Regions from separate parts of the Variovorax sp. F042 genome, predicted to be linked through region 1. Evidence: predicted binding sites of a transcription regulator. Region 1 holds the regulator's gene; each other region holds the start of a gene.

The links. The regulator sigma-54, encoded in region 1, starts transcription at its own class of promoters, with help from an activator protein. The targets are predictions, from matches to a motif close to TGGCANGNAANCTGCTTT.
Region 2: a site for sigma-54 is predicted at 1,909-1,926, ahead of ACZYSP_RS33710 (isopenicillin N synthase family dioxygenase). Genes of this name have one in related genera too.
Region 3: a site for sigma-54 is predicted at 1,538-1,555, ahead of ACZYSP_RS24330 (ammonium transporter). Genes of this name have one in related genera too.
Region 4: a site for sigma-54 is predicted at 3,226-3,243, ahead of ACZYSP_RS06455 (transglutaminase family protein). Genes of this name have one in related genera too.

What each region holds. Positions count from the first base shown of each region.
Region 1 is NZ_JBVASX010000003.1:162,552-167,909, forward strand. Features, by position in the region: gene ACZYSP_RS13605 (LysE family translocator) at 1-56, shown strand, start outside; gene ACZYSP_RS13610 (phospholipase D family protein) at 64-1,671, opposite strand; gene rpoN (RNA polymerase factor sigma-54) at 1,682-3,283, opposite strand; gene lptB (LPS export ABC transporter ATP-binding protein) at 3,301-4,095, opposite strand; gene lptA (lipopolysaccharide transport periplasmic protein LptA) at 4,092-4,805, opposite strand; gene ACZYSP_RS13630 (thiol:disulfide interchange protein DsbA/DsbL) at 4,948-5,358, opposite strand, start outside.
Region 2 is NZ_JBVASX010000020.1:74,496-79,853, reverse strand. Features, by position in the region: gene ACZYSP_RS33725 (malonic semialdehyde reductase) at 1-465, shown strand, start outside; gene rutF (NADH-dependent FMN reductase RutF) at 478-1,032, shown strand; gene rutR (HTH-type transcriptional regulator RutR) at 1,045-1,752, opposite strand; gene ACZYSP_RS33710 (isopenicillin N synthase family dioxygenase) at 1,959-2,960, shown strand; gene ACZYSP_RS33705 (VOC family protein) at 3,055-3,441, shown strand; gene ACZYSP_RS33700 (BMP family ABC transporter substrate-binding protein) at 3,510-4,616, shown strand; gene ACZYSP_RS33695 (ABC transporter ATP-binding protein) at 4,621-5,358, shown strand, end outside.
Region 3 is NZ_JBVASX010000009.1:68,013-73,370, reverse strand. Features, by position in the region: gene ACZYSP_RS24340 (acyltransferase family protein) at 1-417, opposite strand, end outside; gene ACZYSP_RS24335 (LytTR family DNA-binding domain-containing protein) at 581-1,474, shown strand; gene ACZYSP_RS24330 (ammonium transporter) at 1,626-2,828, shown strand; gene ACZYSP_RS24325 (M14 family metallopeptidase) at 2,939-3,874, shown strand; gene ACZYSP_RS24320 (M23 family metallopeptidase) at 3,899-4,798, opposite strand; gene ACZYSP_RS24315 (pseudouridine synthase) at 4,861-5,358, opposite strand, start outside.
Region 4 is NZ_JBVASX010000001.1:1,343,405-1,348,762, forward strand. Features, by position in the region: gene ACZYSP_RS06445 (oxepin-CoA hydrolase, alternative type) at 1-582, opposite strand, end outside; gene ACZYSP_RS06450 (DNA internalization-related competence protein ComEC/Rec2) at 728-3,145, opposite strand; gene ACZYSP_RS06455 (transglutaminase family protein) at 3,317-5,358, shown strand, end outside.

The sequences.
Region 1 (5,358 bases):
GCGTGATGGGGCTGCTGGGCCTGCGGCTGATCTGGTCGGCCGTGCGCGGCAACTGAGCCGACGCTACAACAGGCTCTCCGGCGTCAGCGGCGCCAGCAATTCGAGCATGGTCCGGTCCCAGAAGCCGGAGTCGGGCTCCTCGCTCAGCACGGTGAGCTTGCCGGCGTCGTCGCTGACCCATTCGATGCGCGACTCGTTGCTGCCCTCGGCAAAGCGCAGCCGGTAGGCGCCCTGCTGCTTGAGCACGTCGATGAGCTTGAGCGCCTGTTGCGCCATCTCGGGGCTGCGGATGAAGAGACCGATCTCGGTGTTGTGCGTCTCCGAGCGCGGATCGAAATTCATCGAGCCGACGAAAAGAATGCGCCGGTCGATCACCGCCGACTTGGCATGCAGCCTGCCTACCGAGGTGCCGAACAGGCCGAGCCGCACGCTGCGCCGGGTGCGCGTGGAGCTCAGTTCGTAGAGGTCGGCGCCGAGCTTGAGCATGTCGGGCCGGTAGCGGCGGTAGGCGGTGTGCACCAGCGGCTCGTCGGTGGCGGCCAGCGAATTGGTGACGACGCTGATCTTCACGTTGCGGCCGCGGATCTCGCGCATCACCTCCAGCCCCGAGGCGCCCGGAATGAGGTAGGGCGAGACGATGGTCACCTCGGAGCGCGCACGGCGCATCTGCTCGACCACGTTGTAGCGCACGCTGTCGACGTCCAGCAGCGGCACGCCGCCGTAGGACGTGGTCTTGCCGATCACGCGCTCGGGCGAATCGGCGTAGGCCTCTGCGGTGGCCCAGATCAGTCCGAGCTTGCCGGCGTTCAGGTCTTCCGCCATCGGGCTGTAGCCAAGCAGGTCGTTGGGCGCGGGCGGCGGCGGTGGTGGCGTGGTGTCGAGGCCGGTGGCGACGTCGAAGCGCTTCTGCAGCTCCTCGCGCGACAGGTCGCTGGCCACCACCGACTGGATCGGCCGCACGTAGATGCTGTTCCAGTACTGGTCGAACAGGCTGCCCAGCCGCGGGATCAGCGCGCCGGTGACGAAGGTGTCGAGGTCGAGGAAGTTCTCCCCCGCCGTGCGCCTGAAATACTGGTTGCCGATGTTGCGCCCGCCCGCCACCGCCATCGCGCCGTCGGCAATGAACAGCTTGTTGTGCATGCGGCGGTTGACGCGGCTGAAGTCGAAGAGCGACGCGCTGAAGCGCTTCAGCAGGCTGCCGCGCCCGGCCGGGAACGGGTTGAACAGGCGCAGCTCCACGTTGGGCGTGGCGGCCAGGCCGAGCAGCAGCTCGTCTTCGCCGGAGGTGTAGAGGTCGTCCATCAGCAGCCGCACGCGCACGCCGCGCTGGGCGGCGTCGCGCAGGGTGCGCATCAGGTAGCGGCCGGTCTCGTCGTTCTCGATCTGGTAGTACTGCACGTCGAGCGTGAGCTGCGCGCGGCGGGCCAGCTGGATACGGGTGTCGAAGGCGAAGTCGCCGCCGGGCATGAGGCGAAAGCCGCTCAGGTCGGGGTCGGGCTGGGAGGCCAGCGCGATCTTGCCGAGCGCGGTGTCGGCTGACACGGCCATGGCCTTGGTGGGCGGGCGCGGCGCCTCGTCGGGCAATGTGGCGCAGCCTGCGAACAGCAAGACCGCAGCCATGACGAAAACCCAATGCCCACAACGCGAAAGCGACGGCAGGCGACGGGTCATCGGTGGCTTTCTACAGGGCCTTGCGCAGGTTGGCGGGCGCGATGCGCAGCGCCTCGCGGTACTTGGCCACGGTGCGGCGCGCGCACTCGATGCCCTGCTCTTTCAGCATCTCGGAGATCTGGCTGTCCGACAGCGGCTTCTTGATGCTCTCGGAGCTGACGAACTGCTTGATCAGCGCGCGCACCGCGGTGCTCGACGCATTGCCGCCGGTTTCGGTGCCCAGCGCCGAGCCGAAGAAGTACTTGAGCTCGACCGTGCCGAAGGGCGTGGCCATGTACTTGGCGGTGGTCACGCGCGAGATGGTCGATTCGTGCAGGCCCAGTTCGTCGGCGATCTCGCGCAGCACCAGCGGGCGCATCGCGAGTTCGCCGTGCACGAAGTAGCTCTTCTGCCGCTCGACGATGGCGTTGCTCACGCGCAGGATGGTGTCGAAGCGCTGCTGGATGTTCTTGATGAACCAGCGCGCCTCCTGCAGCCGCTGCGACAGCGCCTGGCTGCCTTCGCCCTTGTGCGACTTGAGTGCGCCGGCATAGATGTCGTGCACGCGCAGGCGCGGCATCACCTCGGGGTTCAGCATGACGCGGAACTTCACATTGGTGCCGCGGCCCGTCTTGGTGACGATCACGTCGGGAATGACGATGTTGCGCTCGACGTCGACGAAGCGCCGACCCGGCTTGGGCTCGAGCCGCGCGATGATCTGCAGCGCCGAGCGCACCAGCTCCTCGTTGCTGCGGGTGAGCGTGGCCAGGCGCTTGAAGTCGCGGCGCGCGAGCAGCTCCATTGGCTGCTTGCAGATGGCGATGGCGGTCTTGCGGACCAGCTCTTCCTCGTCGGTCTCGTCCTCGCGGGCCAGGGCACGCAGCTGGATGCCCAGGCATTCGCCGAGGTCGCGAGCGCCGACGCCGGCGGGTTCCAGGCTTTGCAGCAGGCCGAGCGCCACCTGAAAGTGATGCACGAGGTCGTCGAACTGGTCGTTGTCGTCGCCGGCCAGGCCCGAGGCCAGTGCGGGCAGCGAGTCTTCCAGGTAGCCGTCGTCGTTGAGCGATTCGATGAGAAAGCGCAGCGCGGCGCTGTCGTTCTCGTTCAGGCGCAGGCTCAGGGCCTGGCGGTGCAGGAAGGACTGCAGCGACTCCTGGCTGCGCGCGAGTTCGGTGGCGTCGGCACGTTCGTCGTCGCCGAGGTTGTTCTGGCGCGCGGGCGCATCGCTGCCCCATTCGCTGTCGTCGGGCGCCATGTCGACGGTGCCGTCGCCTTCCCAGTCGGGCTCGCGCTCGGTGATCTCGGCAGCGGGGCCGTCGGTGTCGGCCGTGGTGGTGGTGCTGGTTTCGGTGGAAGCAGTGGACGCGCTGGCGGCGGGCGAAGCGAAGTCGCTTTCGCCGTCGCCGCTATCGCCGCCGTCGTCGCGCGGCACCGGGGCATCGGCCGTGTCGAGCCCGAATTCCTCGCGCGCCGCTTCTTCAGCCGTGCGCTCGAGGAACGGGTTCTCGTCGAGCATCTGCTCCACCTCCTGGCTCAGTTCGAGCGTGGAGAGTTGAAGCAGCCTGATCGACTGCTGCAGCTGTGGCGTCAACGCCAGATGCTGCGAGACGCGAAGGGATAGCCCTTGCTTCATGGGAACCGCTCCCGCCCTTACATGCGGAAGTGTTCGCCCAAGTACACCCTGCGTACTTCGGCGTTGTCGACGATCTCCGAGGGTGTGCCTTGTGCCAGCACATGCCCGTCGCTGATGATGAAAGCGTGATCGCAGATGCCCAGCGTTTCACGCACGTTGTGGTCGGTGATGAGCACGCCGATGCCGCGCTCTTTCAGGAAGCTGATGATCCGCTGGATCTCGATCACCGCGATCGGGTCGATGCCGGCGAAGGGCTCGTCCAGCAGGATGAAGCGCGGCTGCGTAGCCAGCGCACGCGCAATTTCGACGCGGCGGCGCTCGCCGCCCGACAGCGCGAGCGCGGGCGAATCGCGCAGGTGGTCGACGCGCAGGTCGGCCAGCAGCTCGGCCAGGCGCTCGTCCATGTGCTGCTTCGACAGCGGCGCCATCTTGCCGTTCTCGTCGGGCTCGCTCTGGAGCTCGAGCACGGCGCGCACGTTTTCCTCGACCGTGAGCTTGCGGAAGATCGAGGCTTCCTGCGGCAGGTAGCTCAGGCCCATGCGGGCGCGGCGATGGATCGGCATGTGGGCGATGGGCTCGCCGTCGATGCTGATGTCGCCCGCGTCGGCGCGCACCAGCCCCACGATCATGTAGAACGAGGTGGTCTTGCCCGCGCCGTTCGGCCCGAGCAACCCGACGACTTCGCCCTTCTGCACGTCGAGCGAGACGTCTTTCACGACCGTGCGGCTGCCGTAGCTCTTCTTCAGGCCGCGCGCGATCAGGCGGCTGCCCGGTGCGCCGTTGGCGTCCTGCGTTCCTGCGGTTTCGATCACTTGCGGGTTTCTCCCTGGTCACTGAGCGTGGTGCTCTGGCGCAGGCCCTTGCCGGGTGCGGGCGTGGGCGCCGGCGGCGCCGCCTTCGCGCCGGCCGGAGCTGAGGCACCGGCTGCCGGTGCGGTGGCGGCCTTGGGGGTCAGGATGGTCTTGACGCGCCCGCCCGGGGTGGACGCGTTGACGGCGGTGTTCGGCGGCACAGTGGAACCGTTGACCGTGTAGGTGTCGTTGCTCTGGTCGTAGACAATCAGCGCGCCCTGGCTCTCGTCGTTCGGCGTAGCGCCAAGCAGGCGGCGCATGGTGGCGTTGCGGATGAACTTGACGTTGTCGGCGCGGCTGTCGTACTCGATGACTTCCGACTCGCCCTCGATCCACTCGTCGGGCGCATTGCGTTTCTGCTTGTAGTAGGCCCGCTTGCCCGGTGCCGCCGTGACCACGCCGTACTGGTAGCCCTCGGGGTCCTGGCGTACATCCATGCGTGCGCCGCGGATGATGATCGTGCCCTTCGTAACGAGCACGTTACCGGTGAACACGCTGGTCTGCTTCAGGTCGTCGTAGCGCATCGAGTCCGACTCGATGTTCATCGGCTTGGTGCGGTCGGCGGTTTCGGCCAGTGCGCCCGAGGCAAGGCCGGCCAGCAACAGCGCGCCGGCGGCCAGGCGGCCGATGCGACGGAGGAAGGTAGTGGTGGGGTGAGAGTGCAATGTCATAGAGGCACGAAACTTGCTCGGCATTGTATGCGGCTGATTGCGTCAGCCCCGCACGCACAGATGAAAAAGCCCGCCGATGCGGGCTTGACTTTCTTCCTGGAACACCGCGGAACCGGCTCCGCCGGACCGCGATCCTGGGGGGTCAGCCCTTCTTCGCTTCGCCGATCAGATAGTTCACGACCTGAAGCACTTTGGTCATGTTGCCGGCGGTTTCGCCGTCCACGTACCAGCGGCCGGCCACGGCCATTGCCGGCACGCCAGCCACCTTGTAGGCGTCGGTCATTTGCGAGGCGCGCTTGGCCTTGCTGGCCACGCCGAAGGAGGTGAAGACTTCCTTGAACTTGGCGCCGTCCAGGCCGTTCGCGGCGGCCCAGGCAATGATGTTGGCGTCGCCGTTCACGTTCTGGCGCTGCGCGTGGATCGCGTTGAACACCTTCGGCTGATATTCGTCGACCTTGCCCATGGCTTCGAGCGCGTAGTACAGGCGCTGCTTGGCTTCGACGTCGTTGCCCACGAAAGGCACGGGGATGCGGCGGAAGGCGACTTCCTTGGG
Region 2 (5,358 bases), on a different contig from region 1:
GGCCCCACATCGGCCAACTGCTCGCCCGCGCGCTTCGTCTTCGTGCGCACGCCCGAAGGCAAGCAGCGCCTCGCACCGGCTCTCTCCAAGGGCAACCTCGACAAGACCATGGCCGCACCGGTCACGGTCATCGCCGCGTGGGACCGCAAGTTCTACGACAAGCTGCCCACGCTGTTCCCGCATGCCGATGCGCGCAGCTGGTTCACCGGCAGCCCCGAGGCCGCGCACGAGACCGCCTTTCGCAATGCCAGCCTGCAGGCGGGCTACCTGCTGCTCGCAGCGCGCGCGGTCGGCCTCGATGCAGGCCCGATGTCGGGCTTCGACAAGGCGAAAGTCGACGCGGCCTTCTTCGAAGGCACCGACTGGACCGTCAACTTCCTCATCAACCTGGGCCACGGCGATGCGTCGAAGGTGTTCGGCCGCCTGCCGCGGCTGCCCTTCGACGAGGCCTGCGTGCTGGCCTGAAGGACTCACCACATGCTGCTGAATGCCATGGCCTCCCACGCTGCTTCATCGTCATCGAACCCCGCCGGCCTGCTGCCGAGCCTGGAGAAGGCCGACTACCGCAACGCGATGGCGCGGCTGGGCGCGGCGGTGAACATCATCACCACCGACGGCCCCGCGGGTCGCGCCGGCTTCACGGCATCGGCCGTGTGCAGCGTGACCGACGAGCCACCGACGCTGCTGGTATGCCTGAACCGTTCGGCCTCGGTGTACCCGGCATTCAAGACCAACGGCGTGCTGTGCGTGAACGTGCTGGCAGCGGGACACCAGTCGCTCTCCGCATTGTTCGGCGGCAAGACGCCGATGGATGAGCGCTTCGCCGCCGGCCAGTGGAGCCGCAAGACCACTGGCTCGCCGATGCTCGACGATGCAGCCGTGTCCTTCGACTGCCGCGTGGTGCATGCGACGAGCGCGGGCACGCACGACGTGCTGTTCTGCGAAGCGGTGGCCATTGCCATCGGTGGTGCGACGCAGGGCTTGATCTACTTCGACCGGCGCTATCACGAGATCGCGGCGCCGCCGCACTGAAATCCACCTGAATCAGCGCGGCGTAATGCCTTGAAGAAAGATGCGCTGCACGTTCTCGACGGTCTTCTCGAAGAACGCCTCATCGTCCAGCGTATGCCCCGACAGCGCCTGCACCTGCACGCCGAAGTCCGCGTAGTGCTGCGTCACCGCCCACAGCGCGAAGATCAGGTGATGCGGATCGACGGGCGCCAGCTTGCCCGCCTCGACCCACGCACGGATCACCTCCGACTTTTTCTCCACCAGCGTGCGCAGCTCGCGGTCGAGCTCGTCGCGCAGCAATGGCGCGCCCTGGATCATTTCCAGGCAGAAGAGCCGTGATGCATCGGGCCTGTCGCGCGAGACCACCAGCTTGCGGCGGATGTAGTCGCCGATGGCCTCCGCCGGGTCCTGCTCGGCACTGAAGCCGCGCAGCGGTTCGAGCCACAGCGCGAGCAGATCGCGCAGCACGTTGACGTAGAGCTCTTCCTTGTTCGCGAAGTAGTAGAGCAGGTTGCTCTTCGATACATCGGCGCGTGCCGCCACCTGGTCGATCGACGTGCCATGCAGGCCGAAGCGGGAGAACAGCCCCAGCGCCGCACCGAGGATCGCGTTGCGCTTGTCCTCGATCTGGCGCAGCCGGCGGCTCACCGCGGACGCGCTGCGCACCGCGGGTTTTGCGCGCTTGCGCGCTGGGCTCTTCTCTTTGCTGGCACTGGCAGCCAGCGCTTTGGTCTTCGGCATCTTCCCTCGCTCTTGTTCGTTCGTTGGTGAATCGGCAGGCAACACAGCGCACCACTGTAAGGCCGTGGTGCATCGCCTTGCGCCGCAGCAGCCTTCGCAGCGCGTCGTTGCGCACCATGCTGACGCGACGAATGCGTTTTGTCCATTTGGTCCAACTGGCACAGACGTTGCATGGCGAAAGGCATGCCAAGCATGAGGAACCTGCCATGACCCTGCTGTCTGTCCCCATCATCGATCTAGAGCCCTACTTCGCGGGCACCGCCGAAGGCAAGGCCGAGGTCGCGAAGAAGGTCGACGAGGCCTGCCGCAGCATCGGCTTTCTCGTCATCACGAACCACGGCATAGCGCCCGAGCTGATCTCGCGCGTGTCGTCGCTCTCGCGCAAGTTCTTCGACATGCCGCTGGGTGAAAAGCGCAAGGTCGACCGCCCGCGCGAAGACGCGGTGCGCGGCTACAGCGCGGTGGGCGAGGAAGGGCTCTCGTACAGCCTCGAAGAAGCGGCTCCCGGCGACCTGAAGGAATCTTTCTCTATCGGCCCGTCGAACGTGCCGCAAGATGACTACCACCGCGGCCCCGCCGCCGGTCCGCACTTCGAGCCCAACAGCTGGCCGCCCATCGAAGGCTTCCGCGAAGCCTACGAAGGCTACTTCGAGGCGATGAGCGATCTCTCGCGCTCGCTGATGCGTGTCTTTGCGCTCGGCCTGTCGCTGCCCGAGACCTTCTTCGACGACAAGATCGACAAGCACATCAGCATGTTCCGCGTGCTGAGCTATCCGCCGCAGCGCGAGCAACCGCTGCCCGGCCAGCTGCGCGCGGGGGCGCACAGCGACTACGGCAGCCTCACCATCGTGCTGCCCGACGACAAGGGCCTGCAGGTGTTCAACAAGGCCGGCCAGTGGGTCGACGTGCCGCAGGTCGAAGGCGGCTTGGTGGTCAACATCGCCGACCTCATGATGCAGTGGACCAACGACCAGTGGGTGTCCACGCTGCACCGCGTGATCAATCCGCCTTTCGAGATCGCGAGCACCAATCGCCGGCAATCGCTGGTGTTCTTCCATCAGCCGAACTACGACGCGATGGTCGAGTGCCTGCCTAGCTGCCTCGCGCCAGGGGAGTCGGCGAAGTACGCGCCGATTTCTTCTGGGGACCACCTGACGTCGAAGTTCGTCAAGCAGACGACCTTTGGTGGCACGAAGGCGATGGCTTGAAATGACTGCCTGCTGTTCTTCGGGGTGCGATCACGCCGACGGCGTGCTCGCACCCCGAACAAGAACAACAGCAAACGCCCAATGAGCAACTGACATGGCCCACCTCTCCTACGTCAACGTCTTCGCAAAAGACGTGGTCGCACTCAGCGGCTTCTACCAGCGAGTATTCGGTTTCAAAGAGATCGAAGCGATTCGCTCACCCATCTTCCGAGGCCTGGACACCGGCAAGTCGAGCCTTGGCTTCAACGCACTCGATGCCTACGAACTGCTGCACCTGAGCGAGTTTTCAGACACACGCGGCGTCAAGTTCCTGCTGAACATCGACGTCGACAGCCAGGCCGACGTCGACCGCATGGTGCCTGTCGCGCTCGAAGCCGGCGCCACGCTCATCAAGCCGCCGTACGTCACTTACTACAACTGGTACCAATCGGTGCTGCTCGATCCCGAGGGCAATGTGTTCCGCATCAACTTCATGATGTGACATGCGCTGCGCTCGTTCTCTTTTTTCCGTCCTCCCTTTCTTCAAAGCCTCTCACCAAAGGTAGTCCCATGCAGTTGCGCACCCTCACTCCCGGCCTGGGCCTCGCGATGACCATCGCGGCCAGCGGCGCCTTCTTCACCACACTGCCCGCCGCAGCCGCCGACGGCTTCACGCTGAAGGACAAGCCGAAGATCGCGATGCTCTACTTCGGCCCGAAGAACGACGGCGGCTGGACGCAGGCCTTTGACGAGGCCCGCGTGAAGATCGAAAAGGAAATCGGCCAGAAGATCCAGTTCGTCGAGAACGTGCCCGAAGACGCATCGGCCATCAAGCCCGCGGCGGAGAAGTTCATCCAGCGCGGCGCCAACATCGTGATTGGCACGGCCTTCGGTTATTCCGACAGCTTCAAGGACCTGGCCGCCAAGTACCCCGATGTCGCCTTCCTCAACGGCTCGGGTACCACCAACGGCAGCAACCTCGAATCGTTCTACGGCCGCACCTACGAAAGCCAGTACCTCTGCGGCATGGCCGCCGGCGCTGCATCGAAGACCGGCAAGCTCGGCTTCGTCGCGGCCAACCCCTTCGGCGTGGTGAACTGGACCATCAACGCTTTCGCGCTCGGCGCGCAGAAGATGAACCCGAACGCCACGGTCAATGTGATCTACACCGGCGCCTGGAACGACCCGGTGAAGGAACGCGCCGCCGCCGCCGCGCTCATCGACCAGGGCGCCGACGTGATCGGCCAGCACGTCGACAGCCCCACGCCGCAGATCGTCGCGCAGGAGCGCGGCGTGTACGGCACCGGCCACCACCGCGACCTGCGCCAGTTCGCGCCCAAGGCCACGCTTTGCTCTTCGGTGTGGGTGTGGGACCGCTTCCTGACGCCCGAGCTGAAGAAAGTGATGGCCGGCAACTGGAAGCCCGCGCAGTACGGCGCCTTCATCGAGATGAAGGACGGCGGCACCGACATCGCGGGCTTCGGCCCCGCCGTTCCCAAGGACAAGGCCGCGGTCATCACCGCCGAGCGCGACGCGATCATGAAGGGCAAGCAGGTCTACGCCGGCCCGCTCGCCGACCGCGACGGCAAGGAGCGCGTTGCCAAGGGCGCGGTGCTGTCCGATGCGGACCTGTGGAAGATGGACTGGTTCGTCAAGGGCGTGGTCACGCAGAAGTAATTTCATGCCCAACAACGCGCTAGAACTCACTGGCATCCGCAAGTCCTTCGACGGCTTCGCGGCGCTGACCGACGCTCACTTTGCCGCGCGCTGGGGCGAAGTGCATGCGCTGCTGGGCGAGAACGGCGCGGGCAAGTCTTCGCTGATGAACATCGCGGCCGGGCTCTATGCGCCCGAGGCCGGGCAGCTGCTGGTGGACGACAACGCGGTGCGCTTCGCCGGTCCGCGTGACGCGGCGAAGCACCGCATCGGCATGGTCCACCAGCATTTCAAGCTGGTGCGACCGTTCACCGTGGCGCAGAACATCTTGCTCACCGCGCCGCCGCCGGCCGAATTTCAAAGCCATGGCGAGCGGCTGCGCGAGATCGAGCGCGACATCCGCAACAAGGCCTCGGAGCTGGGTTTCGACATCGATCCGTCGAAACGCATCGATGCACTGTCGATTGCCGAACAGCAGCGCGTGGAGATCCTCAAGGTGCTGCTCGCGGGTGCGCGCATCCTGATCCTCGACGAGCCCACGGCCGTGCTGACCGACCAGGAGGCCGCGCGCCTGCTGCAGACGGTGCAGGGCCTGGCGCGCGCCGGTTCCGCCGTGGTGCTGGTCACGCACAAGATGGCCGATGTGAAGACGTATGCCGACCGCGTGACGGTGATGCGCGGCGGGCGCACGGTGGCCACGCTGAAGCCGGGCGAAGCATCGGTCGCCGAGCTGGTGAAGCTCACGGTGGGTGAATCGATTGCC
Region 3 (5,358 bases), on a different contig from region 1:
CCACGGCTCGGCCATCGACAGGTAGCGCAGCAGGAAGGCGCCGAAGCCCGGCGCCACCAGCCCGTTGGCCACGCCTTGCGCATAGGCCTGGTAGGGCACGATCACCGCCATGCCGAAGGCCAGCGGCAGCATCAGCCGCAGGCCCCGGCTGCGCAGCAGGCCCCAGGTGCCCTGGCCCCGGCTGAGGAAGCCGAGCGATACGCCGGAGACCAGGAAGACGAGATCCATGCGCCAGAGGTTCAGGATGCGCATCGGCCACTGCAGCCATTCGGCCGCATGCGGGCTCTTGAGGTGCCACGGCCAGTCGGCCACGTAGTACATGCCTACGTGATAGAGGATGACGAACAGGAAGGCCAGCGCGCGCAGGGCGTCGATGTCGTGGCGGCGATGGTCGGGCGGGAGAGTTGGTGTGGTCATCGGGGGCTCCTTGAAGCTGGAAGCGGCGATGCTCGGCCTCGTGTTCCCCGCGTGGCACGCCCGGGGGACGGATCGCCCGCGCTTTGTGACGAGCGGTGGCCCTGAGGGACGAAACTGGACGAAATTCGCCGCCCCAAGGCCCGTTTTCGGGAGAATCCCGGCCATGGGAGACCCCCGCAAGAACCTGTACGAGCGCTACGAGCCAGTCCGCCGCTACGTGGAGGTGGCGTTCTGGATCGTTCTGATGACGCTTCAGGCCGTGTTCAGCACGATGGTGGCGATCGTCGACGTGCGCACGCGCGCCGTGCCGCGGGCCAACTGGGAGGTTGCGACCTGGGAGGGTTCGAGCCACCTGGTGCTGTTGTTGCTGGTTCCGGCGCTGGTTGCCGTCGAGCGCCGGTTGTCGCCGCTGGTGCGCACCCACGTGCTGCGCTTCGTGGCCTGGCATGCGGTGGCGAGCGTGGTCTTCAGCGTGATCCACGTGGTGGGCATGTTCGGGCTGCGGGCGCTGGTCTATGCCATGGCCGGCGAGCGCTACGACTTCGGCGGCTGGGCCAGCCAGTGGGGCTACGAGTACCTGAAGGACGTGCGGGTGTACGCGAGCATCGTCTTCGGCATCTGGGCGTACCGGCTGTTCATGTTGCGGCTGCAGGGCGAGGCGCGGGTGCTCGATGCGCCCGAAGCACCGGCGGAGCCGGAGCCCGTCGAACCCGAAACCCCGCAGCCTGCGCGCCCCGAGCGCTTTCTGGTGCGCAAGCTGCGCCGCGAATTCCTCATCGCGGCTACCGACATCGACTGGCTCCAGGCCGAGGGCAACTACGTCGGCCTGCACGTCAACGGCCACGACTACCTGCTGCGCGCCACGCTGACCGACTTCCTGACCCAGCTCGACCCCGCCCGCTTCGTGCGCGTGCACCGCAGCCACGCCGTGAACCTGGGGCGTATCAAGGAAATCGAGCCGCTGGACGGTGGCGACGCCCGGCTGCACATGCACGACGGCACCACCGTGCCCTGCAGCCGCCGCTATCGGGACGCGCTGCGCGCCGGGGCGGGCTGATCCGGTGCATCGTGGGCTGAGTAAAGCCCACTATTGGTTCGCAACGCACCATCGAAGAGCTTTAGGCACCATTTTTGCTTCATTGGCCCGCCGCTTCGGGTGATTCGGGTGCGGCGCACCAATTCAAGCCAAAAATCAGCAAGAAGCTCCAATGGACGCACTCAAACAGGGCGCAGACGCGCTGTTCATCCTTCTCGGCGCCATCATGGTCCTGGCCATGCACGCCGGTTTTGCTTTTCTCGAACTGGGGACAGTGCGCAAGAAGAACCAGGTCAATGCGCTGGTGAAGATCCTGGTCGACTTCTCGGTCTCGACCATCGTGTATTTCCTGGTGGGCTATGGCGTGGCCTACGGCACGCATTTCTTCGTGAGCGCCACCGAACTGTCGGCAAGAAGCGGCTACGAGCTGGTGAAGTTCTTCTTCCTGCTCACCTTCGCGGCGGCCATCCCGGCCATCATTTCGGGCGGCATTGCCGAGCGCGCCAAGTTCTGGCCGCAGCTGATCGCCACAGCGGTGATCGTCGGCTTCGTCTACCCGCTGTACGAGGGCATCGCCTGGAACAAGCACTTCGGCATCCAGGGCTGGATTGCCTCGCTCACCGGCCATGAGTTCCATGACTTCGCGGGTTCGGTGGTGGTGCACGCGGTGGGCGGCTGGCTCGCGTTGCCGGCGGTGCTGCTGCTGGGCGCGCGGCGCAACCGCTACCGGGGCGACGGCTCGCTGAGCGCGCATCCGCCGTCGAACATTCCGTTCCTGGCGCTGGGCGCGTGGGTGCTGTGCGTAGGCTGGTTCGGCTTTAACGTGATGAGCGCGCAGAGCATCGACAAGATTTCGGGCCTGGTGGCCGTCAACTCGCTGATGGCGATGGTCGGCGGCACGCTGGTCGCGCTGGCCATGGGCAAGAACGACCCGGGCTTCGTCTACAACGGCCCGCTCGCGGGGCTCGTGGCCGTGTGCGCCGGCTCCGACCTGATGCACCCGCTGGGCGCGCTGGTGGTGGGCGGCGTGGCGGGCGCCATCTTCGTCAAGATGTTCACGCTCACGCAGAACAAATGGAAGATCGACGATGTGCTCGGCGTGTGGCCGCTGCACGGCCTGTGCGGCACCTGGGGCGGTATAGCGGCGGGCATCTTCGGCACGCAGGCGCTGGGCGGCATCGGCGGTGTGAACGTGTGGGCGCAGCTCATCGGCACCGTCATCGGCGTGGCATGGGCGGGGCTGGCGGGCGCGGCGGTGTACGGCGCGCTGAAGGCCTCGCTGGGGCTGCGGCTGTCGCAGGAGGAGGAGTACGACGGCGCCGATCTGTCGATTCACCACATCTCGGCCACGCCGGAGCGCGAGGTCAACTGGTAGTCACCAGTGCGGCAGGGCGGGTCTGTGTTTGCTTCGCGCAGGGCCGCTCAGCACGAACGCGCGCCCTGTAGCAAACTTGCCGGACCGCTTCGTTCCATTTTCTGACGCCCATGACCCAATCTCCCCCCGCCCTCGAAGTCCTCCCCCGCGACCTCTCCGCCTACCGCAAGGGCAACACCGGCGTCGACTACGTGCACCGCTTCGAGTCCGGCAAGCCCGGCCCGCACGTGCTGATCAACGCGCTCACGCACGGCAACGAGATCTGCGGCATGACGGCCGCCACCCACCTGCTCGACAACGACGTGCGCCCGAAGATCGGCACGCTCACAGTGAGTTTTGCCAACGTGGCAGCGTACGAGTCCTTCAACGAAGCTCTGCCCTTCGACAGCCGCCAGCTCGTGCACAACCTCAACCGCATCTGGTCGCCCGAGTGGCTCGATGGCACCGAAGACAGCCCCGAGCTGAGCCGTGCGCGCATCCTGCGTCCGGTGGTGGACGCGGCCGATCACATCCTCGACATCCATTCGACCAGCCAGCCCGTCGTGCCGTTCTGGGTGTACCCGGCGTTCGAGCGCAATGCCAAGGTCGCACTGGCCATCGGCCGCCCGTTGGTGCACCTCGTGATGCCCGACGGCCTGGGCTCGGGCACGCCGCTGATCCAGTACGGCAGCCACGGCGGCCCGGACGGCAAGGGCGTGGCGATGGTGGTCGAGTGCGGCCAGCACTTCCTGCGCTCCGCGTCGGAACTGGCCACAGCCGTCACCTACGACTTCCTTGCGTACTTCGGCCTTGTCGACAAGGACCCGGCCACGCCGCCGCCCGAACCGCAGCGGCGCTTTCAGCTGCTGCAGACGTATGTCATCAAGTCGGCGGACTTTGCGTTCGTGCGGCCGCTGATCGGCTTCGAGACCTTTGCGAAGGGCGAGTTGATCGCGACAAACGGCGACGAGGAAATCCGCGCGCTGTGCGACGACTGCACGATCTTCATGCCGGCGCAGCGCGCGATCGTGGGGCGCGAGGCTGTGTATCTGACCAAGCCGATTTGAGGCTGAGCCGGTCTCCTGTCTGCCTCAGGCCGCGATGAACAACGCCGGGTCCACCATCGCCCGGTTCAGCATCACAGACCAATGCAGGTGCGGCCCCGTCACCCGGCCGGTCGCGCCCACGGCGGCCAGCGGCTCGCCGGTCTTCAGCACGTCGCCGACCTTCACATCGACCCGGCTCAGATGGCAGTACATCGTCAGCAGGCCGCCACCATGGTCGAGCCACACGGTGCCGCCGTTGAAGAAATAGTCCCCCGTGTCGATCACCTTGCCGGGTAGCGGCGCCAGCACCGGCGTGCCTGTGCCCGCCGCGATGTCCATCCCGCTGTGCGGATTGCGCGACTGGCCGTTGAACACCCGGCGCAGGCCGAACGAACTTGAGCGGCGGCCCGGCACGGGCACGCGCATCTGCAGTGACGCATCCGCCCGCATGTCCGTGAGCGTGGCCATCACGGTGGCCTGGTGGTCGCGTTCGCGCTCGTAGCGGGCCTGGTCCTCGGGTGACAGGTCGACCGTGCGGGGCGCCACCGTCAGGCGTTGTTCGCGGTATTGCTTCGGAGCCACCGTGTAGGCGATCTGGCGCTCGGGCTTGCCTTCGGCGCGCATCGCGATGCTGGCCTCGCCGGGTTCGGCTGCGAGCGGAATGCCGACCAGTGCGGTCCATTCGATGGCGTCGCCCAGCACCAGCAGAGGCACGTCGCCCGCGAAGGCCTGAGGCCGCTTCGCCGATGGGCCGAGCGACAAGCGGGCCACGCCGCCCGGCACCTGGGACGCGTGTGGCCACACGCCGGGCTGCGCCGGTTGTTTCTTCGTCTTGGCCGGAGTTGCGGCGTTGGCGTGCGTTGCGGGCAATGCAAGCAAGCCGATGACGCCGAGCAGGGTGCTGCGGCGGTTCAGGACGACGGGAGCGAGATCGGGGATGTGCATGGAAGAGGCTTGAAGAATGAATGAAGGTTGTACGGCTGTTCGTGCGTCGCCGCGCCGGTTGTCTATTCGCGCCAGGTGCCCGGCGCCAGTCCGTCGAGCGTATGAGGCCCGATGGCGGCGCGGATCAGGCGCAGCGTTGGCAGCCCCACGGCCGCCGTCATGCGCCGCACCTGGCGGTTGCGGCCTTCGCTGATCGCCAGCTCCAGCCACGCGGTGGGAATGCTCTTGCGCTCGCGAATGGGTGGCTGTCGCTCCCACACTTCGGGTGGTGGGTCGAGCAGGCGTGCCCTCGCGGGGCGTGTGAGGCCGTCGTTGAGCTGCACGCCGCTGCGCAAGGAGGTGAGTGCCGCTTCGGTCGGCACGCCCTCCACCTGCACCCAGTAGATCTTCTCCATCTTGAAGCGCGGATCGGCGATGCGTGCCTGGAGCTTGCCGTCGTCGGTGAGCAGCAGCAGGCCCTCGCTGTCGGCATCGAGCCGGCCGGCGACGTAGACGTCAGGGATGTCGATGAAGTCTTTCAGGCCACGCCAGCGGCCCTCGGGCGTGAACTGGCTGAGTAC
Region 4 (5,358 bases), on a different contig from region 1:
GCCCAGTTCGTGCAGCCGCTTCGCGGTGCTGGGCGTGCCGTCGAGCAGCATTTCGAGGGCGGCCTGCGGCGGTAGCGCGCGCACCAGCGAATCGGTGCCGCCGCCGTCGGGCGTGAGGCCCACATTCACATAGGACATGGCGAACTTCGCGTCTTCCGCGGCCACGATCAGGTCGCAGGCCAGGCACAGCGAAAAGCCCCCACCCATGGCCGCGCCCTCGACGGCGGCAATGACGGGCTGGGGAGCCTCCTGGATCGCCATGATCCATTCGTGCAGCGCATCGATGTGGCCATGCTGCTCGGCGGCCGGCAGCTTGCGTTGCCGGGCTAGGCGTCGCAGGTCGCCGCCGCCGCTGAAATGATCGCCCTCCCCGCACAACACGATGGCACGCACGGTGCGAAAACCCGAGGTGGCGCGCATCGCCTTGGCGGCCGCGCGGTAGACCGACGGATTGAGCGCATTGCGCGCCGCGGGGTTGCTCAGCGTCAGCACCAGCACCGGGCCTTCGCGGTGCATCTTGAGCCGCGCGCCGGGTGCGGCCGCGGCGCTCGTGCTGGTGATGGCCGGAACAGCGGCCGTCACGGCGTATGCCCGGAAAACAGGTCCCACCGAAGGCCTTGACGGTTGCTCATGCTGTCCCCTCTTCTGAGTTGTAGCCAAACGATACAACGCATGGGACGCCAGTACGAGCACGCTGACAAGTGGCCTTTCGGACTACTTTTGACAATTAGTTCACGATTTCAGGGCTGTGCTGCCAGTACCGCGCATGGCGCTCGCGCTCGCAGGCCACGTCGGCGGGGCGTGTGCTGGTCCAGTGCGCGGCGCCGCAGCGGGTGTTTTCGACCAGCCGCACGCCGCGGTCCCGGTAGCGCGCCGCCACCTCCTGCGCCGGATGGCCGAAGCGGTTGCGATACCCCGCCTGGACAAAGGCAATGCCCGGCTGCACCGCATCGAGGAAGGCCGGGCTCGACGAAGTCTTGCTGCCGTGGTGCGGCGCCAGCAGCACGTCGGCGCGCAGCAGCTGCGGCGTGCGAACGACGAGCGCGGCCTCCTGCAGTCGCTCGATGTCGCCGGCCAGCAGCGCCGCCGCGCGCCCGTTGCCGATGCGTAGCACACACGAGACGGCATTGGGCTTGGTGAAGCCGCGGTAGTCGGTGTCGAACGGATGCAGTACCTCGAAGTGCACGCCGTCCCAGGTCCAGGCTTGCCCCGCCTCGCAACGCCGTGCCGCCAGCGTCGCCTGCAGCGGATGCGTGGCTTCGAGGGAACTCAGCAGCTCGGCCCGCGGCTGCATCGCGAGCACCGCGGGCGCACCGCCGGTGTGATCGGTGTCGCGGTGGCTCAGCACCAGCGTGTCGAGGCGCTCGCCATGCGCCCGCAGCAGCGGCACGAGCACGCGATGGCCGGCATCGCTTTCAAGGCTGTAGCGCGGGCCGGCGTCGTAGAGCAGGCTGTGCGTGGCGGTGCGCACGAGCACCGCGTTGCCCTGGCCGATGTCGGCAGCGAGCAGCTCGAATTCGCCGGCCGCCGGCCGGGGCGCCTGCCACAGCAACACTGGCAGCAGCAGCGGAATGCCGAGGCTGCGCAGCGACCAGGACAGCCGCATGGCGAGCAATGCACCGCCGGCCACGCCGCAAGCGGCCATCCACAAAGGCGGCGCGGCCATCGACAGCGTGGCATACGGCAGCCCGGCCAGCCATTGCAGCAGCAGCGCCAGCACCTGCACGGCCCGGGCTGCAAGGTCCCACAGCGGCGCCACGGCGACGCCCAGCATGGCCAACGGCGTGATCACGAGCGTGACCCAGGGGATCGCCACCGCATTGGCCAGCAGGCCGATCAGCGACACCTGCTGGAACAGCAACAGGCTCAGCGGCGTGATCGCCAGCGTGATGACCCATTGCTCGCGAAAGAACAGCAACAGGCGGGAAGCGGCACCGGTCTTCCGCTCGCCCGGCACCGCGGCGTCCGTGGCGAACAGCACGCCCACCGCCACGAAGCTCAGCCAGAAGCCGGCCTGCATCAAGGCCCACGGATCGAGCGCGACCACCACGGCCGCCGTCAGCAGCCACACATGCGGCCAAGGCCAGCGCCGGCCCGTGAGGCGCAGCAGCGCGACCGTCGCCAGCATCCACACAGTGCGCTGCGAGGGCACACCCCAGCCGCTGAAGAGCGCGTAGAGCGTGGCCAGCAGCACGCCGCCTATCAACGCTGCCTGCTGCGCCGGCAAGCGCAGCATCAGCCGCGCGCTGCGCCGCCAGAGCAGGCCGACGACGTGCGCGGCCAGCCAGGCAAACATCGTGACGTGGAGGCCGGAGATCGACATCAGGTGTGCCACGCCCGTGGCGCGGAACACGTCCCAGCCCGAGCGGTCGATGGCGCTCTGGTCGCCGGTGACCAGGGCCGCGATCACGCCCGCCTGCGCGCGGTCGGGCACGCGCTCGAAGACGCCGTCGCGTACGGCTTCGCGTGCGCGTTCGATGGGATGCCACCACGTGCTTGCCACCAGCATGGGTGCCGCATCGCGCGCGCCGGTTCGCACATAGCCGCTGGCATGCAGGCCCTGCTCCCACATCCAGAGTTCGCTGTCGAAGCCATGGGGATTGCGGCTGCCGTGCGGCGCCTTCAGACGCACCGTCAGCCGCCATCGCTCGCCGGCGTGCAGGGAGCCGACTGTGCTGGCCAAGGGCGTGCGGCTTTCGGAAGCACGGCTCCACAGGCTCGAGCCTTCGGCATACCAGCCGAGTGCAATGCGATCGGGCACCGCGGGCCGCCCCTGCGCATCCGGATCAGCCCAACCCGCGGACTCGACATCCAGGCGGAACTGCGTTCCAGCTTCGTTGCGCTGGGGCATCTCCGACACAACGCCCGTGACCTGCAGGTCGCGCCCTTCGAGCGCCGGGTCGAGCGCGCCGCTCGCATAGACCGCCGCGCGCCATCCCGCAAGCCCTGCGCCGGCCATCGCGCCGCATAGCAAGGCGATGAGCATCAGGCCCCTGCCCGGCATGCGTCGCCACCACAGGCCGGCCACTGCCACGAACAGCAAGCCGGCGTAGGCCCACGCCGGCCAAAGCACCGCCTGCTGCAACTGCAAGGCCGCTCCCAGCAGCGAGCCACCCAGCGCCACGAACGCCCCCGCTCCACCCATGGCACCGCCAGACGCACGAAACGGCGTCAACGAAAAACTCCCGAACCCATGATGCAAACCCTCCCCAAAGTCACGCTCAGTGGCGCGTTAATTGCTTGGCATCTGGGCTAGTATGCGTCTCACAAGAGACATCTTTTCGATGCAATCTCGCAGTACTGCACACAAAAACGCATGTCCATTCACGCCGCTCTCCACCACGTCACCCACTACAAATACGACCGCCTGGTGCAGTTGGGCCCACAGGTCGTGCGCTTGCGTCCCGCGCCGCATTGCCGCAGCAACGTCATCTCGTATTCGCTGCGGGTCGAGCCCGCCGAGCACTTCGTCAACTGGATGCAGGACCCGTTCGCCAACTACCAGGCGCGGCTCGTGTTCCCCGAGAAGACGCGCGAGTTCAAGGTCACGGTCGACCTCGTGGTCGAGATGGCGGTCTACAACCCCTTCGACTTCTTCCTCGAGCCGCAGGCCGAGAACTTTCCTTTCAAGTACACGGCCTCGCAGGCTGAAGAGCTCGCCCCCTACCTCGTCACCGAAGCGCCCACGCCGCTGCTGCAGGCCTACCTCGACAAGATCGATCGCAAGGAGCAGCGCACCATCGACTTCCTGGTCGGCATCAACCAGCAGGTCCAGCAAGACGTCAACTACCTGATCCGCATGGAGCCCGGTGTGCAGACGCCGGAAGAAACGCTCACCAGCGGCAGCGGCTCATGCCGCGACTCGGGCTGGCTGCTGGTGCAACTGCTGCGCCACTGCGGGCTGGCCGCGCGTTTCGTCTCGGGCTACCTGATCCAGCTCACGCCCGACGTGAAGGCGCTCGACGGCCCGAGCGGCACCACGGTCGACTTCACCGACCTGCACGCCTGGTGCGAAGTGTTCCTGCCGGGCGCAGGCTGGATCGGCCTCGACGCCACCTCGGGCTTGCTGGCCGGCGAAGGCCACATTCCGCTGGCCTGCACGCCCACGCCTTCGAGCGCGGCGCCCATCGAGGGCGGCGTCGACGAATCCGAGGTCGAGTTCGGCCATGAGATGAAGGTCACGCGCATCTACGAATCGCCGCGCGTCACCAAGCCCTACACCGAAGAGCAGTGGTCCGAAGTGCTGGCCCTGGGCGACGCTGTCGACGCGCGCCTGAAGGCCGGCGACGTGCGCCTCACCATGGGCGGCGAGCCGACCTACGTGGCCACCAGCGACCGCGACGCGCCCGAATGGAACACCGACGCCCTCGGCCCCACGAAGCGCGGCTACGCCACCGAACTAGTGCACAAGCTGCGCGCCGAGTATGGCAAGGGCGGCTTCCTGCATTTCGGCCAGGGCAAGTGGTACCCGGGCGAGCAACTGCCGCGCTGGGCGCTGTCGATCTTCTGGCGCGCCGACGGCCAGACGCTGTGGCACGACCCCGAACTGTTTGCCGACGAGCGTTTTCCCACGCACTACACGAGCGAGGACGCGCGCCGCTTCACCACCGTGCTGGCCCACAAGCTCGGCCTGACCGAGCGCTACATCCAGCCCGGCTACGAAGACATCTACTACTACCTCTGGCGCGAACGCCGCCTGCCGGTGAACGTCGATCCCTTCGAGTCGAAGCTCGACGACGAACTCGAACGCGTGCGCCTGCGCCGCGTGTTCACGCAGAAGCTCGACGCGGTGATCGGCTACATGCTGCCCATCGAGCCCGGCAATGCGAACGGCGACGCCCCCGCGCTCGCCGGCCCGGCCTGGAAGACCGGCCCCTGGTTCCTGCGCGACGACCGGCTCTACCTGATCCCCGGCGACTCGCCCATGGGCTACCGCCTGCCGCTCGACTCGCAGCCGTGGGCCAGCAAGGGCGACTACCCCTACCTGATCGAACGCGACCCGACCGCGCCACGCGGCGCCCTGCCGAGCGCGGCCGACTACCGTGCGCGCTACAGCACGGGTGTGGCCGGTGCTGCAGGCCTCGGCGACGTGCCCTACACCTTCGGCACGCCGCCAGTGGTGCCTGCGTCGCTACGCATGCAAAGCCCCGGTGATGCGGCGAGCGGCGATACGGCGGCTGCAGCAGCGGCCGATGAGTCCACCGACAAATCGACCACCCGCCAGCCGCTGCGCGGCGAATCAGCCCACTGGGTCACGCGCACCGCGCTGTGCGTCGAAGTGCGCGACCCGCGCCGGGCCAACGGCCCCTCGGCCGAGAAGAAGGGCAATGCCTCGGGCGTGCTCTACGTCTTCATGCC